One region of the Shewanella sp. QJM3NY_23 genome, then DNA from elsewhere that is predicted to be linked to it. Evidence: predicted binding sites of a transcription regulator. Region 1 holds the regulator's gene; the other holds the start of a gene.

The links. Region 1 encodes LexA, which represses DNA repair genes until DNA is damaged. Its sites were predicted from a motif close to TACTGTATNNNNATACAGTA; they were not measured.
Region 2: the regulator LexA is predicted to act here: its motif matches at 4,053-4,072, upstream of recN (DNA repair protein RecN).

What each region holds. Positions count from the first base shown of each region.
Region 1 covers NZ_CM149657.1:100,628-112,565, reverse strand. The annotation lists gene AC0VXX_RS00525 (MFS transporter) at 1-346, opposite strand, end outside; gene AC0VXX_RS00520 (GNAT family N-acetyltransferase) at 452-907, opposite strand; gene cysQ (3'(2'),5'-bisphosphate nucleotidase CysQ) at 900-1,712, opposite strand; gene nudE (ADP compounds hydrolase NudE) at 1,763-2,308, opposite strand; gene yrfG (GMP/IMP nucleotidase) at 2,405-3,076, shown strand; gene lexA (transcriptional repressor LexA) at 3,426-4,043, shown strand; gene AC0VXX_RS00495 (cell division inhibitor SulA) at 4,040-4,549, shown strand; partial or broken gene coxB (cytochrome c oxidase subunit II) at 4,950-6,062, shown strand; gene ctaD (cytochrome c oxidase subunit I) at 6,081-7,691, shown strand; gene AC0VXX_RS00480 (cytochrome c oxidase assembly protein) at 7,693-8,262, shown strand; gene AC0VXX_RS00475 (cytochrome c oxidase subunit 3) at 8,259-9,134, shown strand; gene AC0VXX_RS00470 (DUF2909 family protein) at 9,135-9,353, opposite strand; gene AC0VXX_RS00465 (SURF1 family protein) at 9,352-10,098, shown strand; gene AC0VXX_RS00460 (hypothetical protein) at 10,279-10,824, shown strand; gene AC0VXX_RS00455 (COX15/CtaA family protein) at 10,824-11,807, shown strand; gene cyoE (heme o synthase) at 11,819-11,938, shown strand, end outside.
Region 2 covers NZ_CM149657.1:1,068,217-1,080,154, forward strand. The annotation lists gene AC0VXX_RS04860 (cyanate transporter) at 1-322, shown strand, start outside; gene pyrI (aspartate carbamoyltransferase regulatory subunit) at 426-887, opposite strand; gene pyrB (aspartate carbamoyltransferase) at 904-1,833, opposite strand; gene recN (DNA repair protein RecN) at 2,371-4,032, opposite strand; gene AC0VXX_RS04880 (AEC family transporter) at 4,150-5,094, opposite strand; gene AC0VXX_RS04885 (DUF3319 domain-containing protein) at 5,499-5,756, opposite strand; gene AC0VXX_RS04890 (YjaG family protein) at 5,763-6,362, opposite strand; gene barA (two-component sensor histidine kinase BarA) at 6,355-9,138, opposite strand; gene rlmD (23S rRNA (uracil(1939)-C(5))-methyltransferase RlmD) at 9,255-10,586, shown strand; gene relA (GTP diphosphokinase) at 10,755-11,938, shown strand, end outside.

The sequences.
Region 1 (11,938 bases):
ACTGACAGCCAGTTAAAAATAACAGCAGTAACATCACCATGTAGCTTTGAGACAAAATAGCCATCGCAGCGCACGACATGATAACCACTTCGAGTTGTTTGAGTCTGCGGATAAGCTTCGCCTTGTCCATATTGTCAGCGAGCATCCCGGCATGAGCTGAAAAAAGAAAGAAGGGTAAAATAAACAGGCCCGCGGCCAAATTGACAAATAAATTAATGCTGATTGGCAACTCATTGATCTGGCTATAAGCCACCATCAAGAGTAAAACATTTTTATAAATATTATCGTTTAATGCGCCTAAACATTGGGTGACAAAATAGGGCAAAAATCGTTTTGTTAACAGCATATTTGCTCCAGCTTGCCGCGACCTTAGGTTAGCCTAACCATTTAGACGGCAGTAGAGGGTTATATAAGCCATTGCCAAGCTGTGGCCGTGCACAATAGACAAGGCTTAGCGCATCAGACACATCACCACCCGTGATGCATCTGGGCCAAAATAGTCAGCTTCTGTTTGCAACTCGACAAACCCCAATGCTAGGTATAAATGACGCGCTGGATTAGCTGGGTCCACAGTGAGCATTACCTGAGTGACCGACGGCGCCAAGTGATTAAGTGCATCGATTATCAAACGTTTGCCGATACCTCGGCCTTGGGCGAGTGTCTCCACGGCGACAGATAATATCCAACCTATATGCCGCTGCTCACTTTGCACCATTAGGATATAGCCAAGAAGACGATTATTGTGATCTATTGCAACACGCAAACCACTTGGCCAACAATCGAAACTCTGACGAAAAAAGAAATCCGGATAACAATGTGCGCCAAACACACGCTGTTCAAGCCGATAAACGCCGGCCAGTTCGCCCTTTTGCGCCGCACGCAGGGTAATATCAACTGGCTTATTCACTGACTAACAACTCATCCCAAGGTAAATGGGTCGAACCGACCACGATAAAATTAGGGTTTTCGAGCGATTCACGTTCGTTATAACTGAGCGGCTGCAGTTCAAGATCCATGATCTGCCCGCCCGCCTCTTCGACAATAATTTGTGCCGCGCCGGTATCCCACTCGCCAGTAGGGCCAATGCGTACATAACAATCGGCGCGCCCTTCGGCGACCAAGCAACTTTTAAGCGCTGCTCCGCCGAGCACCACTAGCTCACAATGCTTAGGCTGGTTCAGTAGCTTTAATACCGACTGCGGATCTTGGCGACGACTGACCGCCAAGCGCAATGAGCGCGAATCATCGAGTGTCAATTGACGACTGGCAATGCGCTGCTCGCCTTTACTCGAGCGCTTATAAGCCCCCAGTCCCGCGATGGCATAATAAATCACCTCTGTCATGGGTACATAAACAATCCCCATAATAGGGCGATTATGCTCAACTAGCGCAATGATCACCGAAAAGTCGCCGCTGCCAGCAATAAACTCTCCAGTGCCATCTAATGGATCGACCAGCCAATACCTGGGCCAATCGACGCGATCGGATAACGGGATGTCGGCATCTTCTTCAGATAACACAGGAATATCTGGAGTCAGCTGAGTCAGCGCAGCGGTGATAATTTGGTGCGCAGCGAGATCGGCAGACGTCACAGGGGTATTATCCGCCTTAATTTCTTTATCAAAGCTACCTTCAAGGTAAATATCTTTGATGGCCATTCCCGCTTCAACGGCGATGGCGATCACCTGTTCCACACACTCTTCTGGCTTCATCACAACTCCAACAACCTAGACAGGTAATGCATATATCCGAATTGAAATAACTATTTTAGTTTTAAATGCTTCTGGGCTAAAAACAAGGCACTCACACTTCTCGATTCTGAAAAGTCTTCCAATGCCAATAGCCCTGACCACTGTGCAAGCGGCCAAGAAACAACCTCTATTGGCTCAGGCTCATCGCCTTCAAGGCGACTCTCATACAGATCTTCTGCAATATAGATCTGCATCTTGCTGACAAAATAGCTGGGCGCCAGACTTAACTCCATTAAATGGGTTAATTTTTTAGCCCCAAAGCCTATCTCCTCTTGCAGTTCACGATTAGCGGCCTGCTCAGGCGTCTCTCCCGGATCAACTAACCCTTTGGGAAAGCCCAGTTCATAGCTGTGGGTTCCAGCTGCGTACTCTCTGCCCAGCAACAGTTGCTCCCCCAATACAGGAACCACCATTACGGCGCCACGATTACTGCCTTTCATACGCTCATACTGGCGCTCGACCTGATTAGAAAATTTCAGGTGTACTTGCTCAATTTGAAATAACCGACTCTGGGCAACAACTTGTGTATGTAATATCTGTGGCTTTTGGTCCGACATGAATGTCCCTGATAAAATGACGTTTGCATCACAGTTCAATCTTACTATGATGGGCCTAATCCACAACTCTCACGATAGAATTTTTTTACTGACCTTATGTTTCCTTGGGATAAAATCGATACTGTACTGCTTGATATGGATGGCACACTGCTAGATTTGCACTTTGATAGCCATTTTTGGCTCAAGCTAGTGCCGCAAACCTTAAGTCACAGCAGAAACATCTCTCTAAATGAAGCTAATGTCTTGGTAGAACAAGCCTACGATCAAGTGGTTGGCACCTTGGATTGGTATTGCCTCGACTACTGGCAGCAACAACTGCAACTGGATATTGTGCAGCTGCAACGCACATTGGCCGACAGGATACAGTTACGCCAAGACAGCATGCCATTTCTGCACACATTGGCTAAAAAGCATAAAACCAGAATATTAGTGACCAATGCCCACCCTCATAGCCTAGCACTCAAACTAGAACACACAGAGCTAGCGCAAGGGTTAGACCATATGATCTCCAGCCATGAAACGGGTTTTGCTAAAGAGCACCCTCAATTTTGGTCTAGCTTATTTAACCAATATCAATTGCAACCCAGTCGGTGTTTATTTATCGATGACAGCGAAGCTATCTTACATGCCGCCAAACAAGCTGGAGTTGGGTATTTGCTTGGCATAAGCAATCCTGATAGTAAAAAGCCCCATAAAATATTTACCGACTTTCCCGCAATCCATGATTACCATCACCTGTTAGATGACCTTATCGCCAGCAAGCCATAATAGCTCCACGCTTAATGACACAAGATAAGGATAAATGCAGGCGCGTGGTGTAACCAAACCCTATTGACTGCTTATTTGTTTCACCGCCCGAACTTGGCAGAGAGATCACCTCAACAGATAAGAGAGCAATCGCGCCACTCAGCGACACCCAATGAATCCTTTCCGTAAAATCAAATTCATAACATTGATTTAAATTAAAAAGTCAGGTTGCAATAAAAATAAATCTGCGACCTTCTTTTCCAGTTTTAAGCAAATCCCACCACATTGCCGACAAAAATATGCTTAATCCTTGCGCTACTTTAAATACTGTATATACTGACAGTTACTGTATGGAAAGACAGGATCTGTAATGAGACCATTAACCCCTAGACAAGCTGAAATATTAGAATTAATTAAACGCAATATTGCCGATACAGGCATGCCGCCTACCCGAGCTGAAATTGCTCGTCGCCTAGGCTTTAAAAGCGCCAATGCGGCCGAAGAGCATTTAAAAGCCTTAGCCAAAAAAGGCTGCATCGAAATAATGCCTGGGACCTCGCGAGGTATTAAGCTAACTCAAGAAGATGATAGCGAAGATCTTGGCTTACCACTGATTGGACAAGTCGCTGCCGGTGAACCCATTTTGGCCCAAGAACATGTTGAGCAACACTACAAAGTTGACCCAGCGATGTTTCGCCCAAGCGCTGATTTTCTCTTAAGAGTCCGCGGCGATAGCATGAAAAATATTGGTATTCTCGAAGGCGATCTACTTGCGGTACATAAGGTGGAGCAAGCCAGTAATGGGCAGGTTGTCGTAGCTCGCGTCGAAGATGATGTCACAGTAAAGCGCTTTGAAAAGAAAGGTAATACTGTATATCTTCACGCCGAAAATGAAGAATATTCACCGATAGTCGTCGACCTATCTACCCAAAGCCTTAGCATCGAAGGGCTTGCCGTAGGTGTTATCCGCAACGGAGATTGGCAATGAATAATCTAATGGGTAATGCCCCGCGGCATCCCGGCCTTTGGGTCGATATGAATAAGCAACACAAGCCAACTCAGCACTGTACCATTGCGACATTATCGAGTCGCACCCAAGGTAAGCATGAGTTGCAAGCGCTAACACCGCAATTAGCAAGATTAAGCCAACAAGGCCAGTGGGTAGTACTGATTAGCCCACCGAATATTGGCTATAAACAGATGCTCGCCGATGCCGGTGTTCGCATGGATAGAATCTTATTAGTGCACACCAAAGATGAAGTTGAAGCGCTATGGGCGATGGAAAAAGCGCTTACTAGTGGTACGTCCAGTGCGGTGATCAGTTGGACCCAAGCACTCGATGCACGCGATTACCGCCGCTTACAATTGGTCGCCAAAAGTACTCAGGCTCTGGGTGTTGTGATTGAAGAAGCCAATAGTCACCTACCAGTAACTGCCCTAGCAGAGCAAGATCCGGGCTACCACCAAGCATCATTATTTGGCTCACTGCACTAGCATTACTGCTCAAACTTTCCATACTTAAGCCCCGCGAGGGGCTTTTTTGTCGCTGTTTTTTTTAACAAAATAAAAAAAAGTGATCTTGATCAATATTTAAACAGCGATTAAGTTAGTAATAGATATCAACGATTATTTGTTATATCCGAACAATTTAGTAGTCGGCTTCATTGGCTTGCGAGTGAACATCTCTAGCAAAGTCCAGTTAAGCTGAAATTAGCCTGATATAGTCAGCCGTAAGTGCAAATGTGGTGACCACCAGCAATAACAACATCAATACCACCAGCGCACTATGAAGTCATCGTTGCTTTTTTGGGAACTGAAAAGTTTGCATGGAGCCGAGACATACTGTGTGACTTTTCTTTGTAGTTGCCTTCGCAATTGACAGAGGAGAAGTCTAGTGAAGCATCTGTGGTATAGCTTGCTGGGGTTACTACTAGCCCCGCCCATATTCGCAGCGGATATGCCCCTTAATATGACACCAGGGGTAACAGAGATCAGTGGTAAGGTTTTTGGCCTCCATATGACCATTCTCTATATCTGTTGCGCCATCGGCATCATAGTGTTTGGGGTAATGATCTACTCCATCATTAACCATCGTCGCTCAAAAGGCGCAGTGGCAGCCAATTTTCATGAAAGCACTAAAGTCGAAATAGCTTGGACTATCGTCCCTTTTGTTATCTTGATCGTGATGGCTATCCCCGCCACTAAGACTCTTATCGCCATGGAGGATCCTAGCGATGCAGATATCACCATCAAGGTAACGGGTTCACAGTGGAAATGGCATTACAGTTATTTTGATCACGATATCGAATACTACAGCTTGCTTGCTACCCCTAGAGCACAAATTGAAGGCAGTGAAACGAAGGGCGAAAACTATCTATTAGAAGTCGACAGACCCCTAGTACTTCCCATTAATAAAAAAGTGCGTTTCTTGATGACCTCAGATGATGTGATCCATTCTTGGTGGGTGCCAGCCTTTGCGGTAAAAAAAGATGCTAACCCCGGTTTCATCAATGAAGCTTGGACCCGCGTGGATAAACCCGGCACTTACCGCGGCCAATGTGCAGAACTGTGCGGTAAGGATCACGGCTTTATGCCCATAGTGGTTGAAGTGTTGTCTGAAGCCGATTTTGATATCTGGATCGATGAGCAAAAAAACCAAGCCACAATCGCCGCCGCCGCGACCGAAGCCTCATTATCGCAAACCTTATCTATGGATGAACTGATGACCCAAGGTGAGCAGATATACATGGCACGCTGCGCCGCCTGCCACCAGCCAAATGGCATGGGACTTCCAGGGGTGTTCCCCGGATTAAAAGCCAGCGCCATTGCCACCGGCCCAGTCACAGCACATATCGATATTGTTGTTAATGGTAAGGCGGGCACTGCAATGCAAGCCTTCGCTGGACAGCTAACACCACAGGAGATAGCGGCTGTGGTGACATATGAGCGTAACGCTTGGGGCAATGATGTCGGTGATACCGTCCAAGCCGCTGACGTTAGTCAACATGGTCAATAGGGAGGCATGATGAATACAACAACGCGCGAAGCCAATATGGATGCCGCTCATATTGAAGAGTCTAACGAACACCACGAAGCTCACCCAACCGGCATAAAGCGTTGGCTATTTACCACTAATCATAAAGATATCGGCACCTTATACCTGTGGTTCAGCTTTATTATGTTTCTTACTGGCGGTGCCATGGCCATGGTGATCCGAGCCGAACTGTTTCAGCCTGGATTACAATTAGTCGAGCCCAACTTTTTTAATCAAATGACCACTGTACATGGCTTGATCATGGTGTTTGGTGCCGTCATGCCCGCCTTTACAGGCCTGGCAAACTGGCTAATACCCATGATGATTGGCGCGCCTGATATGGCGCTACCACGGATGAATAACTGGAGCTTTTGGATTTTACCCTTCGCCTTTACCATATTATTAAGCTCACTCTTTATGGAAGGTGGTGGCCCCAACTTTGGTTGGACATTCTATGCTCCGCTATCCACCACTTATAGCCCTGATAGCACGGCACTGTTTGTATTTTCTATCCATATTATGGGGATCAGCTCCATCATGGGAGCCATCAACGTGGTGGTGACGATTGTGAATATGCGCGCCCCCGGCATGAGCTGGATGAAATTACCGCTATTTGTGTGGACCTGGTTAATCACCGCTTTCTTGTTGATTGCCGTCATGCCTGTGCTTGCTGGGGTGGTCACTATGGTACTGACGGATAAATATTTTGGCACTAGCTTCTTTGATGCAGCTGGTGGCGGCGATCCTGTGATGTTCCAACATATTTTCTGGTTCTTCGGCCACCCTGAAGTCTACATTATGATCTTACCTTCATTTGGTATCATATCGGCTATTGTGCCCGCCTTTAGTCGCAAACGTCTCTTTGGTTACTCCTCTATGGTTTATGCCACTGCCAGTATTGCGATTTTGTCCTTCTTGGTTTGGGCACACCATATGTTTACCACGGGCATGCCAGTATTTGCTGAGCTGTTTTTTATGTATTGTACTATGCTCATCGCGGTGCCAACTGGGGTTAAGGTCTTTAATTGGGTCGCCACCATGTGGCGCGGATCACTCAGTTTTGAAACACCTATGTTGTTTGCCATCGCCTTTATCATACTGTTCACCATAGGCGGATTTTCGGGGTTGATGCTAGCCATTACTCCGGTGGATTTCCAGTATCACGATACCTATTTCGTGGTGGCTCACTTCCATTATGTATTGGTCACAGGGGCTATCTTCTCCATTATGGCCGCCGCCTATTATTGGCTACCTAAATGGACTGGACATATGTATGACGAGAAGCTGGGTAAACTGCATTTTTGGTGTTCGGTTATCTCAGTTAACGTGTTGTTTTTCCCTATGCACTTTTTAGGACTCGCGGGAATGCCGCGTCGAATTCCTGATTATGCAATTCAATTTGCTGATGTTAACCAAATTGTCTCTATTGGCGGCTTCGCTTTCGGGCTATCGCAGTTTATCTTTCTCGCCTTAGTGATTAAGTGCATCAAGGGCGGTGAAAAAGCACCAGCTAAACCTTGGGATGGTGCAGAGGGATTAGAGTGGACTCTGCCAAGCCCGGCTCCTTATCACTCATTCTCGACTCCTCCCGAGGTGAAATAACATGTCCCAGCCCCTGGCAGCATCAAACCGCAAGCTGATCATCTGGCTAATCGCTGGCGCGATAGGCATGTTTGGCTTTGGGTTTGCCTTAGTGCCGTTATACGACGTGCTATGTGAGCAACTGGGCATTAACGGCAAGACACAATCGACAGCGTCGACCTACAAGCCGATGACCATAGATACGTCGCGAATGGTGACCGTCGAATTTATGGCTCATATACAACAGGATATGCCATGGGAATTTACGCCAGAGGTCAAACGTATGCAGGTTCACCCTGGCGAGCTTGTACGCACTAACTTTAACGCTAAGAGCCTAGCGCTTGCGACCACCGTAGGCCAAGCCATTCCCTCGGTATCACCTGGGCAGGGGGCCGCCTACTTTAATAAAACCGAGTGTTTCTGCTTTAATCAGCAGCGGTTAGCGGCGCAAGGTAGTGCTGCATTACCGCTAATTTTCTATGTCGATCCCGATCTACCAGACACGATATCGACACTGACACTTTCCTATACTCTCTACAACATCACCGACAAGGGTTATGTCGGCGCTGTTGAGCAAGGAGCGGCAAAATGACCACTAAACACGAACACTATTATGTGCCAGCGCAAAGTGCCTGGCCCATAATAGGCGCCATCGGGCTATTTTTAATCGCCTTTGGGGCTGGCACTTATATACAGCAGCTCAATAGCGAGCAATCGAGCGGCGGTTATATTCTGACTGCCGGGATTGCAGTGATTGTGTATATGATTTTTGGCTGGTTCAGAACCGTGATTGGCGAATCGATGGCTGGACTCTATTCGAAACAGATGGACAGATCGTTTCGCCAAGGGATGAGCTGGTTTATTTTTTCAGAGGTGATGTTTTTTGCCGCTTTCTTTGGCGCGCTACTCTATGCCCGTATGATAGCCGTGCCATGGCTAGGCGGGGCCTCCAATAACGCCATGACTCACGAAGTGTTATGGCCTACCTTTGAAGCGATGTGGCCCTTGGTCACCACGCCAGATGGCACTAAAACCGAAGCAATGGGGTGGACGGGGCTGCCACTGTACAACACCATCATATTACTCACATCATCGGTCACCTTACACTTTGCCCATGTCAATCTCGAAAAAGGTAAACGCACCGCCCTTACCCTGTGGCTGGGGCTGACCATCTTACTCGGATTGGCATTCTTACTGTTACAGGTTGAAGAATATGCCCATGCTTATCAGGAGATGGGGCTGACCCTGTCCTCTGGCGTTTATGGCAACACCTTTTTCTTGCTCACCGGTTTCCACGGCATGCACGTGAGCTTAGGAACCATCTTCTTATTGGTGTTGTTTTTTAGAGTGTTAAAAGGTCACTTCACCCCAGATAAGCACTTTGCTTTTCAGGCGGGCAGTTGGTATTGGCATTTTGTCGATGTGGTCTGGCTATGCTTATTTATTTTTGTGTATGTGCTGTAGCTAATAAGGCCTAGGGTTGGGAGTAATTAGCCCAAACCCTAGTGCCAGTAACAGCAGTAGGATCACCAATAGCGAAAACAATACCCGGCGGCCTAAATATTGGCTCATGGGTACCTTACTTTCCCCTTTCACTAAGATAAACAACGCACGCCCAAGATTAAAAATGATGAAAAAAAGCAGTAACACTAGCACGACTTTAAATAGCAATATTGCACTCATGCAGGCTCCTAAACGTGGGTTGTCATGGACAACAGCCTTGGTTGTTTGTGTTACTGTGCTAGTGTTTAGCATCTTGGTCAAGCTCGGGTTTTGGCAGCTCAGTCGTGCCGATGAAAAAGTCGCATGGCAGCAGCAATTAACCGCTCGCCAAGCCTCTGCGCCACTGTCATATGCCCAACTGCTGGCTATGGCACCAGATACGACCCTAACGGGTTACCGTTTAAAGGTCGACGTCAGCCCAACCGATACCCCCATTATTCTGCTCGACAACCAAGTCTATAACGGCAAAGTCGGTTATTTGGTGCTGCAAGTGATGCAGGTTGCCTCGTATCAAACGGCATTACTGGTTGAATTAGGCTTTGTTCCTGGTGGAGTCGATCGGCGCATCTTACCTCAAGTGCAGCCAATAACGAGCTCACTCTCCTTAAGTGGCAGGCTATATCAAAAATCTCTCAACCCACTGAGCGAGCAGCTATTTGCTGAGCCTGGTGATCCTATGCGCATTCAAAACCTCAATATTACGGCACTGCAACAGCAGTTACAGCATCACTTGGTCCCAGCGGTCTTGCAACCCACCTCTAGGCTACCGATTGAGTTAGCACACCCTTGGCAGCCCATCCCCTTGAGTGCTCACAAGCATCACGGCTATGCATTACAGTGGTTTGCAATGGCCGCCGCCTTCGCCTTACTCATGGGGTACGTATGGAGAATAAAAATAAAAAACAGCAGGTTAGCGTCAAAATAAATAACGAAACAAGGCAGTATTCAGCAGTTGCTTAACATCACAAGACCTTGTAGGTTAGAACATAAATACAGCGATTATCGATACCGCACCCTGTAATCACTTCCTAGCCGTCTCGGGAAGTTGGCCTTTTTCTGCGCTGAGTCCATGTCAGCCACAAAGTGATCAACAAGAGGAGCTAAGATGAACTCCCCCAAACGTAAAAGCACTAAACCATTATTGATACTGCTACTGGTATTTGTGCTACCTGTGGTGGCGGCTAAGTTGGTGCTCAGCATGAACCTGTATCACGGTGGAGCGACCAACAAGGGCGAACTGCTGATGCCTGATACCACATATAGCCTGCTCGACATGAGTAACCCTCATCCCAAATCATGGCAGATGATCTACTTGTTACCCGCACACTGTGATAGCCCTTGCCTCAACCGCCTGTATATTTTACACCAAAGTCATATTGCCCTAGGGCGTGACCAATTAAGAGTCACCCCCATTATTTTGCTGCAAGAAAATAGCGATCGCCCCGCTCTTGAGGGGTTTGACTTTGCTACCGCCAAGGCTAGTCATGACGTTAGCGCACTACTGGCGCAGCAACAGCTGATCATTGTCGATCCCCTTGGGGCTATGGTGATGCGTTATCAGCAGGTGGACACTAAAGATCAGCAAGTATTACTGGGTAAGGCCATGGTGGCAGATTTACGCAAGATGCTTAAATTATCGAGGATAGGCTAATGCAGATGACGCCACTGCTAAAACTCACATTAGTATTTACCTTATGTGTCATCTTAATGGGCGCCTATACCCGCTTGTCTGATGCTGGGCTTGGTTGCCCAGACTGGCCCGGCTGCTACGGCATGCTAAAAGTGCCCACACAAAGCCATGAACTAAGCCAAGTGCAGCAAGCCTTCCCCGAGCATACGGTCGATACCCAAAAAGCCTGGCTAGAGATGATACACCGCTATATTGCTGGTGCCCTTGGGCTACTGGTACTGTATATCTTATATATCAGTTTTAAAATTCAAGATGCCCCTAAAAAACTACCTAGCGTTATCGCACTACTGATCCTATTTCAGGCGGCACTAGGCATGTGGACTGTCACCATGCAGCTGATGCCTATAGTGGTGATGTCACACCTCATTGGCGGCTTTAGCTTGCTGTCGCTGTTATGGATCTTGTATTTACGCACCACACCGTTGCGCATTGTAGGGGGAGAGCCTCAAGTGAGAAAACTTGCGCCCTTCGCGCTACTCTGCCTTGTCGTGTTAGTGCTGCAAATCATGCTTGGCGGCTGGACCTCATCTAATTACGCCGCCCTCGCCTGTACTGCGTTACCCATCTGCGAGGGCGACTGGCTCAATAATCTGCAACCCCTGCAAGCGTTCAACTTGTTCTACCAAACAGAAGGCAGCTACGAATTTGGGGTGCTCGATTACGCATCACGCATGACCATACATGTCACGCACCGGATGGGCGCGATTATCACCGCCACACTGCTTCTCTGGCTCGCCTATCGGCTATTGATACAGGCACGTTCGGCCATGATTAAGCGCAGCGCTTGGGTGCTTATCACCTTGCTGGTAATACAAGTGGGGCTGGGGATCTCCAATGTCGTGCTGCATCTGCCGCTTGGCATTGCCGTGGCTCACAACGCGGGGGCAGCTTTATTGCTGCTGACCATGATCTTTATTAATTACACCCTGTGGCGTAAAGCATAAGCGAGGCAGCGATGACAAAACCGATAACCCTCAGCAACCCAGCAGCCAGCCATATTCAATGGCGCGCCTATTTAGAGATGACCAAGCCTAAAGTGGTGGCGTTAATGTTACTTACGGTATTGGTGGGTATG
Region 2 (11,938 bases), 970 kb from region 1:
TGCTTTTTATCCCGATAGCGCGCCGCAGTTATGGTCAATCTTGTGCGGCGCTGGGCTGGGCGGGGCATTTTCATTAACCATAGTCACAGCCCTTGATCATCTGCCTGCGGCGAAAAGTGCTGGGGCGCTCACCGCATTAATGCAAGGTGGCGGTTTTTTGATTGCCGCCGCCTTTCCGCTGATGTTTGCGCAGCTATTGCAATGGAGTGGTGATTTTGGCTATGGCTGGATGATGCATCTGGTGATGGTGTTAATGACCATGGTTATTTGCATCAGCTTTAATCCGAAACGTTATGCCCAGGTGATGTGCGCTACTGATTGAGAAGAGTTTTATTAGCGGGCATATGACTGATACAAGTAAAAGGGGAAAGCCTGCTCAATGTTGAGCAGGCTTGTTAGATGTGAGTGGCTGAGAAAATAGCGGCTTAGTGACGCTCAGTCACTATTTCACGTGAGAACACTTTCTCACAGTATTTACATTTTAGTTGTACATCTTGTTTTTTGGCGCTGACACTAAAGCTGCTGTCTACCGGCTCATTATGGGTGATGCAGTTGGTATTTGGGCACTTAAAAATGGCGTTGATCCGCTCAGGTAACGACAGGGTCAGCTTTTTAACGACCTCATAATTTTCAATCTGATTAACCGTAGCGTTAGGGGCGTACAGGGCCAATTGATTCGCCTGATCTGGGCTGATAAAAACATTTTCAATTTTAATCAGATCTTTAGCGCCCAAAGCAGAGGAGGGCAGATTAAGACCAATCGTGACTCGCTGATTGGTTTTATGCATCTGAAACAGCTTTAGCACTTTAATCCCCACATTGGCAGGAATATGGTCGATAACAGAACCATTCTTTATGGCTTCAACTTGTTGCGTTTCCTTGGTCATGGTGATTATCTCCTGCTTAAAGTTGTTCGTTCAGTACTAATGCCAGCAGTGCTTCACGGGCGTAAACGCCGTTTTGCGCTTGCTGGAAGTAATAAGCGTGCTTGGTCTTATCGACATCGACAGTGATTTCGTCAACCCTTGGCAATGGATGCAATACCTTTAGGTTGTCGCGCGCGTCAGCTAGCATGGCTGCATTTAGAATATAAGCGGCTTTCATGTGCGCATACTCTGATTCATCAAAACGCTCTTTTTGAACTCGGGTCATGTACAGTACATCAAGCTCAGGGATCACCTCTTCCATAGTGGCATGCAGGCTGTAACTGATCCCTGCTTGGTCTAACTCTTCACAAATGTAATCTGGCATGGCTAAAATTTCGGGAGCCACAAAGAAGAAGTTAATGTTATTAAACTTAGACAGTGCTTGGGTCAGGGAGTGGACGGTGCGACCATATTTTAGATCGCCAACGAAGGCGATATTTAAGTTATCTAATCGCCCTTGAGTTTCAAAAATAGAGAAGAGATCCAATAAAGTTTGTGTTGGGTGTTGGTTGGCACCGTCACCACCGTTCACAATCGGTACGCCGTTAGAGAACTCTGAGGCCAGACGGGCTGCGCCCTCTTGTGGGTGACGCATTACAAATGCATCTACATAAGATGAGATCACCTGCACTGAGTCTGCTAGTGTCTCGCCTTTTTTGGCCAGCGAGGTGTTGCCACCGTTATCAAAGCCAATCACAGTGCCGCCTAGGCGTTGTACTGCGGTTTCAAAAGAGAGGCGAGTACGTGTTGAGGGTTCAAAAAAACAGCATGCCACGACTTTATTTTTTAATAGTTCTGGATTTGGCTCTGCTTTTAATCTTCCAGCAGTTTCAACGATGAGTTCAAGTTCATTTCGGTTTAATTCCGGAATGGAGATGATATGTTTTTGAAACAACGAGTTCGCCATGGCTTCTCTTCCCTATAAATAGATAACGGATACAAATGGTTTTAAACTTTTTCTGCCACTGACATTCGAGATGAGCATCGAATAGCCTCGGGCAGATAGTCGTTTAAACTTGCCGGCTCTACGCAAAAAGCAGACAAAAAAAAGCCCCCTTAAGCAAGGAGGCTTTTTTTTGAAATCGAAAAACAGAAACATAAAACCAACGCCGCTTCTCGACGATAATGAGTCAAGTTGTGCTTAACTGTCTGGTTCATTGTTGCTCTCTGTTTTGAAAAATTCCGAGGGATTATACGCCCATTTTTTGCGATCGCAAGAGTTTGTATGAACTCGTTATTTTGAAAGCTTGGTGTCGCAGTGAATCAATTAAATGCTGCTTAAGACTTCGGCCGAGTCGTGACTTATATGGTTTTGTTTTTTCTTGCTAGGAGTTATGGAGAGCGCAATTCGCTCATTAAGTACAATGGGATGAGTGAGTTTAAATAGTGAAACACCGATATCAAAAAGCGAAGGTATTTCCTTCGCTTTAGGTGTTGCCAGTCTTTAACCTCTGAGTAGTTCTTTGGCGTTGGCTAGGGTGTTACTGGTAATGGTATCGCCGCCAAGTAAGCGGGCGAGCTCCTCGATGCGTTGGGTTTTATCCAGCGCTACCATAGAGGTCTCGGTTTGTCCGGCTTTACTTTGCTTATTCACAAACATGTGTTGATGACCATTTCCGGCGACTTGGGGCAGGTGGGTTACACATAGCACTTGAGTCGATTCACCCAGTGAGCGTAGCATTTTTCCCACCACAGCAGCAGTTGGCCCCGAGATGCCCACATCCACCTCATCGAAAATAAGCGTTGGTGTGGCGACCTTTTTCGCCGTGATCACCTGAATGCCAAGGCCGATACGTGACAGTTCCCCGCCTGATGCGACTTTCGAGATAGGTTGCAGTGGCTGCCCTGGGTTAGTGGTGACTTGAAACTCGATGGTGTCACAACCGTTGGGCGACATGATCGCTTCGTTAAAGCGGATATCGATAACAAATTTACCCTTAGGCATGCTGAGTTCATGAATCGATTGGGTCACCTGCTTGTCAAGTTCTTTGGCATAACGGCTCCGGCTTTGGCTGAGCTTTTTAGCATGAGCAATGAAGCCTAGCTTGCAGCTTTGCAGCTGCTCAGCGATTTCGTCAAGCTTCTCTTCGTCTGAGTCTAAGCTGCTTAGCTCTTGATTTAAGGCTTGATGGTGCTGATAAAGATCTTTGGCACTTACGTGATGCTTGCGCGCCAACTGCATGATTTTAGAGAGGCGCTGTTCAAGGTAAGCAAAGTGATCTGGGTCGAGCTCTAATCCATCGAGGTAGCGTTGCAGCTCGCTGCTGCTCTCTTGCACTTGGATTAAGGCGTCATTGAGCATATTGCCAATGCTGTTAAGGGCGGTGTCATAGCCCTCAAGCTCTTGAGCTTGATCTATGGCTAAGTTGAGCACCGATTCTACCGCACCTTGCTCGTTGTCTTGCAATAGGAAGAGGGTGTGTTGGCAGGCTTGCACTAAGGCGGTGCCGTTAGCGAGTTTTTTATGCTCGGCTTCTATCTCGTCAAATTCGTGCTCGCCTAAATCAAAGTCATTAAGCTCCTCAACTTGGTATTGCAGCAGTTGCTTACGGGCGATGCGCTCATGTTGCGACTGTTGTAGCTGTTTAAGCTCTTTTTCAATCAGTTTGTAGCGTTGATAGCTCGCACTGACGCTGTCGAGCAGCATGCGGTGGTTAGCATAGCTGTCGAGCAGTGTCAGTTGATGCTCGCTCTTTAACATGGCGTGATGGGCGTGTTGTCCGTGGATGCCGATCAGTAATTGTCCAAGTGCGCGAAGTTGACTAAGCGGTACTGGATTGCCATTAATGTAGGCGCGTGAGCGGCCGTCACTGTTGATGGTGCGCCTGAGTATGCATTCATCATCAAGATCAAGGTCGTTATCTTCGAGCCAGCGCTTTGCCAAGGGAATATCGAGCAGAGAAAAGCGGGCGCTGACCTCGGCTTTATCTGCGCCGGGTCTAACGGTACTGGCTTCGGCGCGATTACCCAGACACAGGCCTAGGGCGTCGATAGCGATAGATTTTCCGGCACCGGTTTCACCTGTGATACTGGTCATACCGGCTTTGAAGTCGAGCTCTAAAAAACGAACAATGGCAAAGTTATTGATGCTGAGCTGGCAAAGCATAATGACATCCTTTTACAAAGTACTGTATTAATGCACAGTATATACTGATTTTTTATACAGTAAATACCTGTGTGCTTTTTGTTCGCGAATTTTGTTGAATTTAAGGGTATGGCAGCGCTACAGCAAATGGTCAAGTAGTGGCAGTACCGCAAAGCTCAGTACTATCCCTAGGCTGATATTTTGCGCGCTGACGGTGGCATTAGTTTGAAAGCGGTGCGCCAATAGGTAGACGCTAGCAGCGGTGGGCAGCGCCGCTAGCAGCACTGCCATCTTAAGCAGTGGGCCGTTAACGCCAAAGGCTTTACACAGTAGGTAGGCAAGCAGAGGTTGTAATAGTAATTTTAATAGGTTGAGCAGGGTGAGTTCGGCGCCTGTAGAAAGCTTGCGCGGGGCGTTGCGGCCCTGCTGTTGGTTGGCTTTGCACAACACCATGCCAATGGCAAACAGGGCGCAGGGGCTAGAGGTCATGCCAAATTGGCGGATGATGCCGCTAATAGGGGCATAAAGGGTAATATTGGCCGCTGAAATGGCGACACCAATTAAGCTGCCGATGATGATAGGATTTTGCAGCAATGCCAAGCTTACAGTCTTAAGGGCGTTATCGGTTTGCCCTTGATACAGCGCGAGTTGGGCCAATACGATAGCAAATACGGTCACCGAGAGTAGGCTAGCAATGGCGGCTGCGGCCAGCGCCAACTGGTTGTTGGGGTACAACATCATCATTAACGGGATCCCGATAAACGAGGTGTTGCCAAAGGTGGTGTTAAGCGCTCGAATCGCCGCGAGATCGCGCTTCTTGTCGCGCCACAGCGAAATCCCCATAGTCAACAGGTAGATAATGGTCATCGCTAAGCTGTAACCGGCAATAAAGCCCCAGTCGGTGATCTGTTCAATTGGGGTTTCGGCTAATACAATCAGCATGATAGCCGGAAAGGCGATGTAATAGACGTACTGGTTGAGTACGTTATCTGTCTCTTGTGGCAAAATACGTGCTTTTTGTACTATGAAGCCTGATAGCATGATGCCAAAGACGATAAACAGAGGTGACAAAATAGGTAGCATACGACAAATTTATCCATAAATTGTGCTGGTGGTTAAACTAAGGGGCTTTCCCTCTCAGGCTGTTTTTATCCGTTAGCTTGTGACGTGGGTGGCTCAGTGTTGATGACATAGCCATCTGATATTATCCATCCACTGTGGCTCAGTATCAGTGCCTCAGTATCAGTGGCTCAGTATCTGTGCCCCAGTATTCGTTGCTCTGCATCATAATGATTAAGCCCAGCATAAACGCCAAAGACTAGCCGACCCTAACATAATTACCTGGAGACTCGCTATTGAGCTAAGGTCTAATCTGGCTTAACGTAAAGCCGCTTGACTCTATGTTATGGCGTTAATGGGGCGGTATTAGGCTAAGCCACTGAAGTAACTAAAACCACTAAACCACTAAACCTCTTAGCGTCATTCAGCTAACTGCGCTTATTGGAGCGGCGAGTGTCAGTTTGGTGAATATTAGCCTTAGGCGAGCTAGGTTGCGCGCTTCGCTCGGTATTCGCGGTGGGGGCGTTGACTGGTGGCAGCACGCCCAGTTCTTGATAGAAGTGTATCTGACGCCGTAATTCAAATAGGGAGCCACTGCGACGTTGCTCCCCTATGGTAAGTATCCAAGAATCGGTTAAGCCATCGTTGTTGGTTAACAGATAACCTTGGTAGATGAGCTTCTTCATGTGCAGTTACGCGACTGAAATGCCAATATTAGATACACCGGTTTCAATAATTTCTTTACGAAGGCCTTTAACAAAGTCGGCGCTGATCTTTGGATTTTGTTCAATGATATCCAGTAATGATGCCTGCAGCTCTTTTTCTTCGACCATTACGGGATGGTTAAAAATAAACTCATCTAAAGTGGCTTCATCCATTTCATCTTCGATTGTGGCTTCAATATAATTGGCGACTGTGCTCGAAGAGAGTTTGCTGATGTTGATAATATCGTCTTCCACTTTACTTTGCAGCGCGCTCAATAGTGAGGTTAATGCGACTGCGGCATCCATGGCAGGATAGACTCCATAAACGTCAAAGTCACTTGGCTCAGGAGTATTGAGATCGAGTCGTTCGAGATAGATGTCGATGTTGAGTTTCAATTTTTTGTCATACATTGACTGCCATAACAGGTTTAGTACTGTGTCTAATACCTGTGGATCGCCAAACTCACACACTTCACTAAACAGTTGGTAGTTGGGGTACATGCGCTGACACAGCGCGATAGCAAACAATTTTTTTTGCTCAAGCTCTAACGCTTTTAATCGTTTGAAGAACCCTGGTTTATTACTCATCGATCACATCCATAGATAACTGGGATATTACTTGGTTAGTGGCAGATTCTACCTTAGAAAGCTCATCAAGTAACTCTAGTATTTCAGGTTCTACCTCTTCAACACTGGCGCCATTTTTAAGTGATGACTCAATTTCTTTACATAAGCGTTGGGTAGTGGGTACGCCGCAGTAGCAGCTGGCGCCATGGAGTTTATGCACATGGGCTAGCATCGCTTTGGCATCGAGGGTATCAAGCGCCAAGGTAAGTTGATTACGGGTTTCTGGCAGCGAGTCTAACAACATCTGTAGCATCTCTAGTGCCAAGTCGGCTTTTTGATTCGCCTGAGTTAAACACAGTTCCCAATTGAGTGTCTGCTGTTCAAAGTGGGTAAACTTGGGGCGCACCTTCCAACTGTTAATGACCCCTTTAAGCGCCGCCTCGTCGATGGGCTTGGGCAGGTAGCCGTTCATGCCACTTTGGTTAATGCGTTCACGCTCTTCGGCGATGGCATGGGCGGTGACGGCAATAATAGGGGTGTTGCGATTTAACGAATGCTCACGGATCTGTTTAGTGGCGCTAAAACCATCGATTCCGGGCATCTGAATATCCATAAAGATTAAATCGAAGTGGCGTGATTTTGCGAGCTCCACAGCCGCCTTACCGTTATTGGCGACCGCCACGTGGGTGACTAGCTCGCGCAGCAAAGTGTCGATTAATTTAAGATTGGCCGGATTATCATCCACCGCCAGTACGCTAAGTGGCTCGCGGTTTAATGCTGGCACAACTTGTAATGGCTTAGGTTGTGACTCCGGCGGCGCACGGTAAGGATGGATAAGAGTGTTAGCTAATTCGCGCTCGCCAATAGGAGCATGCACAATTTTGTCGACAGCCGACTGGATCACATCAATATTGGTGGCGCTGTTGTTACTGCTACAGACATAGAGTGAGTAATCGCTAATGTGTCTAATCCGTGTCAGGGTATCGAGCAGTAAGGGGCTCTTGGCCAACTCGTTACAGCTAATGATGGCGTAATCGAAATGCAGGTCAGTGTTCTCCATCAACTCGTTGAATTGTTGCAAGGTGGTAACGGGCGTCACCTGCATTAGCCAGTGCTGCAGTAGGCGTTCATGCACCTGGCGTGACAGTTTTCTGGGCTCAAATAGTAAAATGGATTTATCTTTGAGCTTATGGGTATCTAAAGGCTGACTAATCGGATATTGGCTCAGTTTGAGCGGCAAGGTAAACCAAAATGTCGAGCCTTTATCTGGTGTGGAGTTGCACCCAATTTGGCCACCCATCTGATTGATCACCCGTTTGGTGATGATGAGCCCTAAGCCTGTGCCGCCAAAGCGACGTGATATGGATGAGTCAGCCTGACCAAATGCTTGAAATAGCTGATTTTGATGATGCTTGTCGATACCTATGCCGGTGTCGGTGACTTCGCAGCGAATAATGACCTTATCGGGCTCGGTGCCGGTAAGGCGCATCTTGAGGTGTACGCTACCTTCATCGGTAAACTTAATCGCATTACCCACTAGGTTAGTGAGCACTTGCCCCACCCTTAAGGCATCGCCAGAGACATTGTCGTTGATGGCGGGCTCGATATCGACCACCAGCTCTAACTCTTTCTCTTTGGCGCTGTTAGCTAACATAGAGACTGTGTCATCAACCACTTCACGCAAGGCAAATGGCATGTTTTCTAACACCATTTTGCCGGCTTCGAGTTTAGAGAAGTCGAGAATATCGTTAATGATACTAAGCAGGTTACTGGCGCTTTTTTCGATGGTTTTAATATAATCTTGCTGGCTGGTGTGCAGCGGGGTTTTTAGCAGTTGCTTAGCAAAGCCGATAACGCCATTGAGCGGGGTGCGCAGCTCATGTGACATGTTGGCTAAGAATTCTGATTTAATTCGGCTAGCTTCTAAAGCGCGTTTTTTGGCTAAGTCGAGTTCGACGTTTTGAATTTCAATTTGCTCTAAGGTTTCGCGCAGATCTGAGGTGGCTTGGTCGATGTTTTGCTGCATCTCCTCATGGTAATCCGACAGCGAGCTGGCCATGGCATTAATGCCGCGTTTGAGTAGGTCGAGCTCACCAATGAGATTGCCATCAACACGCGTATCGAGTTTTCCTTCACGTATTTTGGCGACTACGCGCACCATATCTGTGATCGGCTGAGTCACGTTTTTAACTAATCTAAAGGTAAATAGCAGGTTTAGTTGTACCCCAATTAGCACCATGATAAAGGCCGCCACCGCAGCGCGGTGCTGCTCTAGTAGGGCATTTTCTTTATTGAGTAAGACTGCGATATAACCCAATTTGGCTGAGTTAACTTGATCGGTGTTAGAGTAGTTCTCAAACGAACTGACGATCAGCTCGCGTTGGCTAGAAAGAATAGGGCTGCGCAAAATTAGGCTATCGCCAAACTGCTCAATATCGATGCCGTTTAATGAGTCTATGGGTTGGTTGTAACGCATAAACTCGTGACTTTTGTAGTGATGCGAGGTCACGATCACCCGGTTGTTAGTGTCGAAAATGGCGATAAATTGCACCAAGTTTGACTTATTGAGCTGTACCGAAGTAATGAGTCGTTTGGTGGTTTCAAAGTTTTTGGTTTCTAGACCTATTTCGGCGGCGATCGCCAAGGGTTCAATGATATTGCTACCACGTTCAATTAAGCTTTGTTCCAGCTCATAGAAGCGATTTATGGTAAAGTAACTGCCAAGTAAAATACCAACCAAAATAGTGGGGGCTAACGCCAGCACAAGAACCCAGGCTCTTAAGCTGTATTTAGTCATATTGTCGGCACTATTCATGGTGTTGGCTAATTTATAATGTTGTAGCGTATAGGTTACATTAAACTGCCTAACTTTGGGCAGTGTTTACTCCTATTTTTATCGTTTTAGAGGCCTAAATGGCGCAATTTTTTAAAGCTAAACCCAATAAAGCTAAGCAAATGTCAGCGAAGCAGCAATTTAATATCACTGAGCTTGATCATCTTGGCGCAGGGGTCTCTGAGGCGCAAGGCAAAGTGGTATTTGTGCCCGGCGCCTTGCCAGGAGAGACGGTCACGGCGCAATTAATTGAGCAAAAGAAACGTTTTGCTAAAGCAAAGCTGCTACGCATCGATGTGGCATCTAACCATAGAGTCGCCAGTGGCTGTGCATTCTATGGTCAGTGTGGTGGCTGCGATCTGCAGCACTTAGCAGTGCCAATGCAGCGCGAGTATAAGCAGCAAGCCTTAGTTAATTTGCTCGACAAAATGGGCCAAGCACAGGCGCTGCAGTTGGCTGAGCCACTGGTGGGTGAAGCGTGGGGATATCGGCGCAAGGCAAGACTTGCCACTCAGTATCAACGCGACAGTAAAACGTTGAGTTTAGGTTTTCGCGCTTTAGCGAGTAATCAGGTGGTCTCGATCGATCAATGCCCTGTGTTGGCGCCAGCACTATCGCAACTCATCGCCCCGTTAACCTTGTGCTTAAATACGCTAGAGGCCAAGCGCAGTTTGGGCCATGTCGAGTTAGTGGCGGTAGAGTCGGCCAATATGGTGGTGCTACGCATTACCCAAGCGCTAAGCGATGCCGATATCGCTCGCCTGCGTGCCTTTGGTGTTGAGCACGGCGTGCGCCTAGTGCTGCTCGATGAACATGGCCACATCGACAACCTAGATGGTGATACTAGCCTGCCGTATTACCGTTTGGATGACGGCAGTCAATTGGGCTTTTCACCGGGTAACTTTATTCAGGTTAATGCCGATGTGAATCGCAATATGGTAAAGCAGGCCATTGAGTGGCTAGATATTAAGCCTAGCGAGCGAGTGCTGGATCTTTTTTGTGGTGTAGGCAATTTCACCATTGCGCTGGCCAAAGCGGGCGCGCAAGTGGTGGGGGTTGAAGGTGTGCCTGCTATGGTGGCAACGGCCAAAGACAATGCGGTTGCCAGCGGCGTTAGTGGCGTTGAGTTTTACCATGCCGATTTGAGCGCCGATCTGTCTGAACAACCTTGGCTGGGGCAGATTGATAAACTGCTGCTCGATCCTGCCCGCGCAGGCGCGTTCGAGAGCTTACAATGGCTTAAGCAGATGAAACCTAAGGCCGTGCTGTATGTCTCTTGTAATCCGGTCAGCTTGGCCAGAGACAGTCAACAACTGCTGAAACAGGGTTATCGACTGCAAAAGCTGGGGCTAATCGATATGTTTCCGCAAACACATCATATTGAGGCGATGGCACTATTTGAGCGAGATTAAGGGGTTAAATACGCCTTTAGTGTAAATAACGACGCGAGTCGATTGACAATGTGGGCGTAATCCTCAAGATAGTGGCTTTGGTTTTTAGGTAATAGAATGATATTTCACCGCTGGCGATCCTGTGGTGAGCGCGCGCCGCCAATATCAGCAATAAAGGACAATCATTAGATGGTATCTATTAGAGAAGCACATTTTAATGACAAAGATTTTCAATTAACTGAGTGGGTTAATCGCTACATCGATAACGAGCAAGAAGCTGGTATTCTGCTCGATTTGATGAAAAAAATTGAAGGACTGGTCGTTAAAGAAGGGGCTCAACGCCATTTACTCAATCAGCGCGGCCGCGAGATGATTGAGATCCTAGCTCCGCTCAATATGGATATCGAAACCCTGCAAGCTGCGGTTATTTTTGTGGTGTATGACGCCGGACTGATAAGCGCCGAGCAGTTGCCTGAACTGTTTGGTGAAAAATTAGCGGTATTGGTAAAAAGTGTGGTGACCATGAATGCCATTGGCGCGCTCAAGGTGAACGAGCAAAGCCGCAATGCCGAGCCGCAAATCGATAATATTCGCCGTATGTTACTGGCCATGGTGGAAGATGTGCGCGCTGTGGTGATCAAGCTGGCCGAGCGGATCTGCCTACTGCGAGAAGTGAAAAGTGCTGACGAGGAGACGCGGGTCTTATTGGCTCGAGAGATTGCCGATATCTATGCGCCGCTGGCTAACCGCTTAGGAATAGGCCAATTAAAGTGGGAGCTCGAAGATATCTCATTTCGTTACCTGCACCCCGAAACCTATAAGGAAATTGCTAAACAGCTCGATGGTAAGCGGCTCGATCGCGAAAGCTACATCGACAATTTTGTGAAGCAGTTACAGCAGCGCCTCGATGAAGACCAAATTCGAGCCAAGGTGTATGGCAGACCCAAACATATTTACAGCATCTGGAAGAAGATGCGCGGTAAAGATCTGACTTTCGATGAGTTATTTGACGTGCGCGCGGTACGTATCGTTACCGACCGCCTGCAAGATTGCTACGGTGCCCTAGGGGTGGTGCATACCCTTTGGCATCATATTCCTAAAGAGTTTGACGATTATGTCGCCAACCCTAAATCGAATGGATATCAGTCAATCCATACCATAGTGGTTGGCCCCGAGGGAAAAACGGTCGAAATCCAAATACGTACCGAGCAGATGCACGAAGATGCCGAGCTTGGGGTGGCGGCTCATTGGAAATACAAAGAGGGCACCACAGGTAAGCAAAGCGGTTACGAAGAGAAAATCAACTGGCTGCGCAAGATTTTGCAATGGCAAGAAGATGTGGCCGAAAGTGGCAACTTGGTCGACGAGGTACG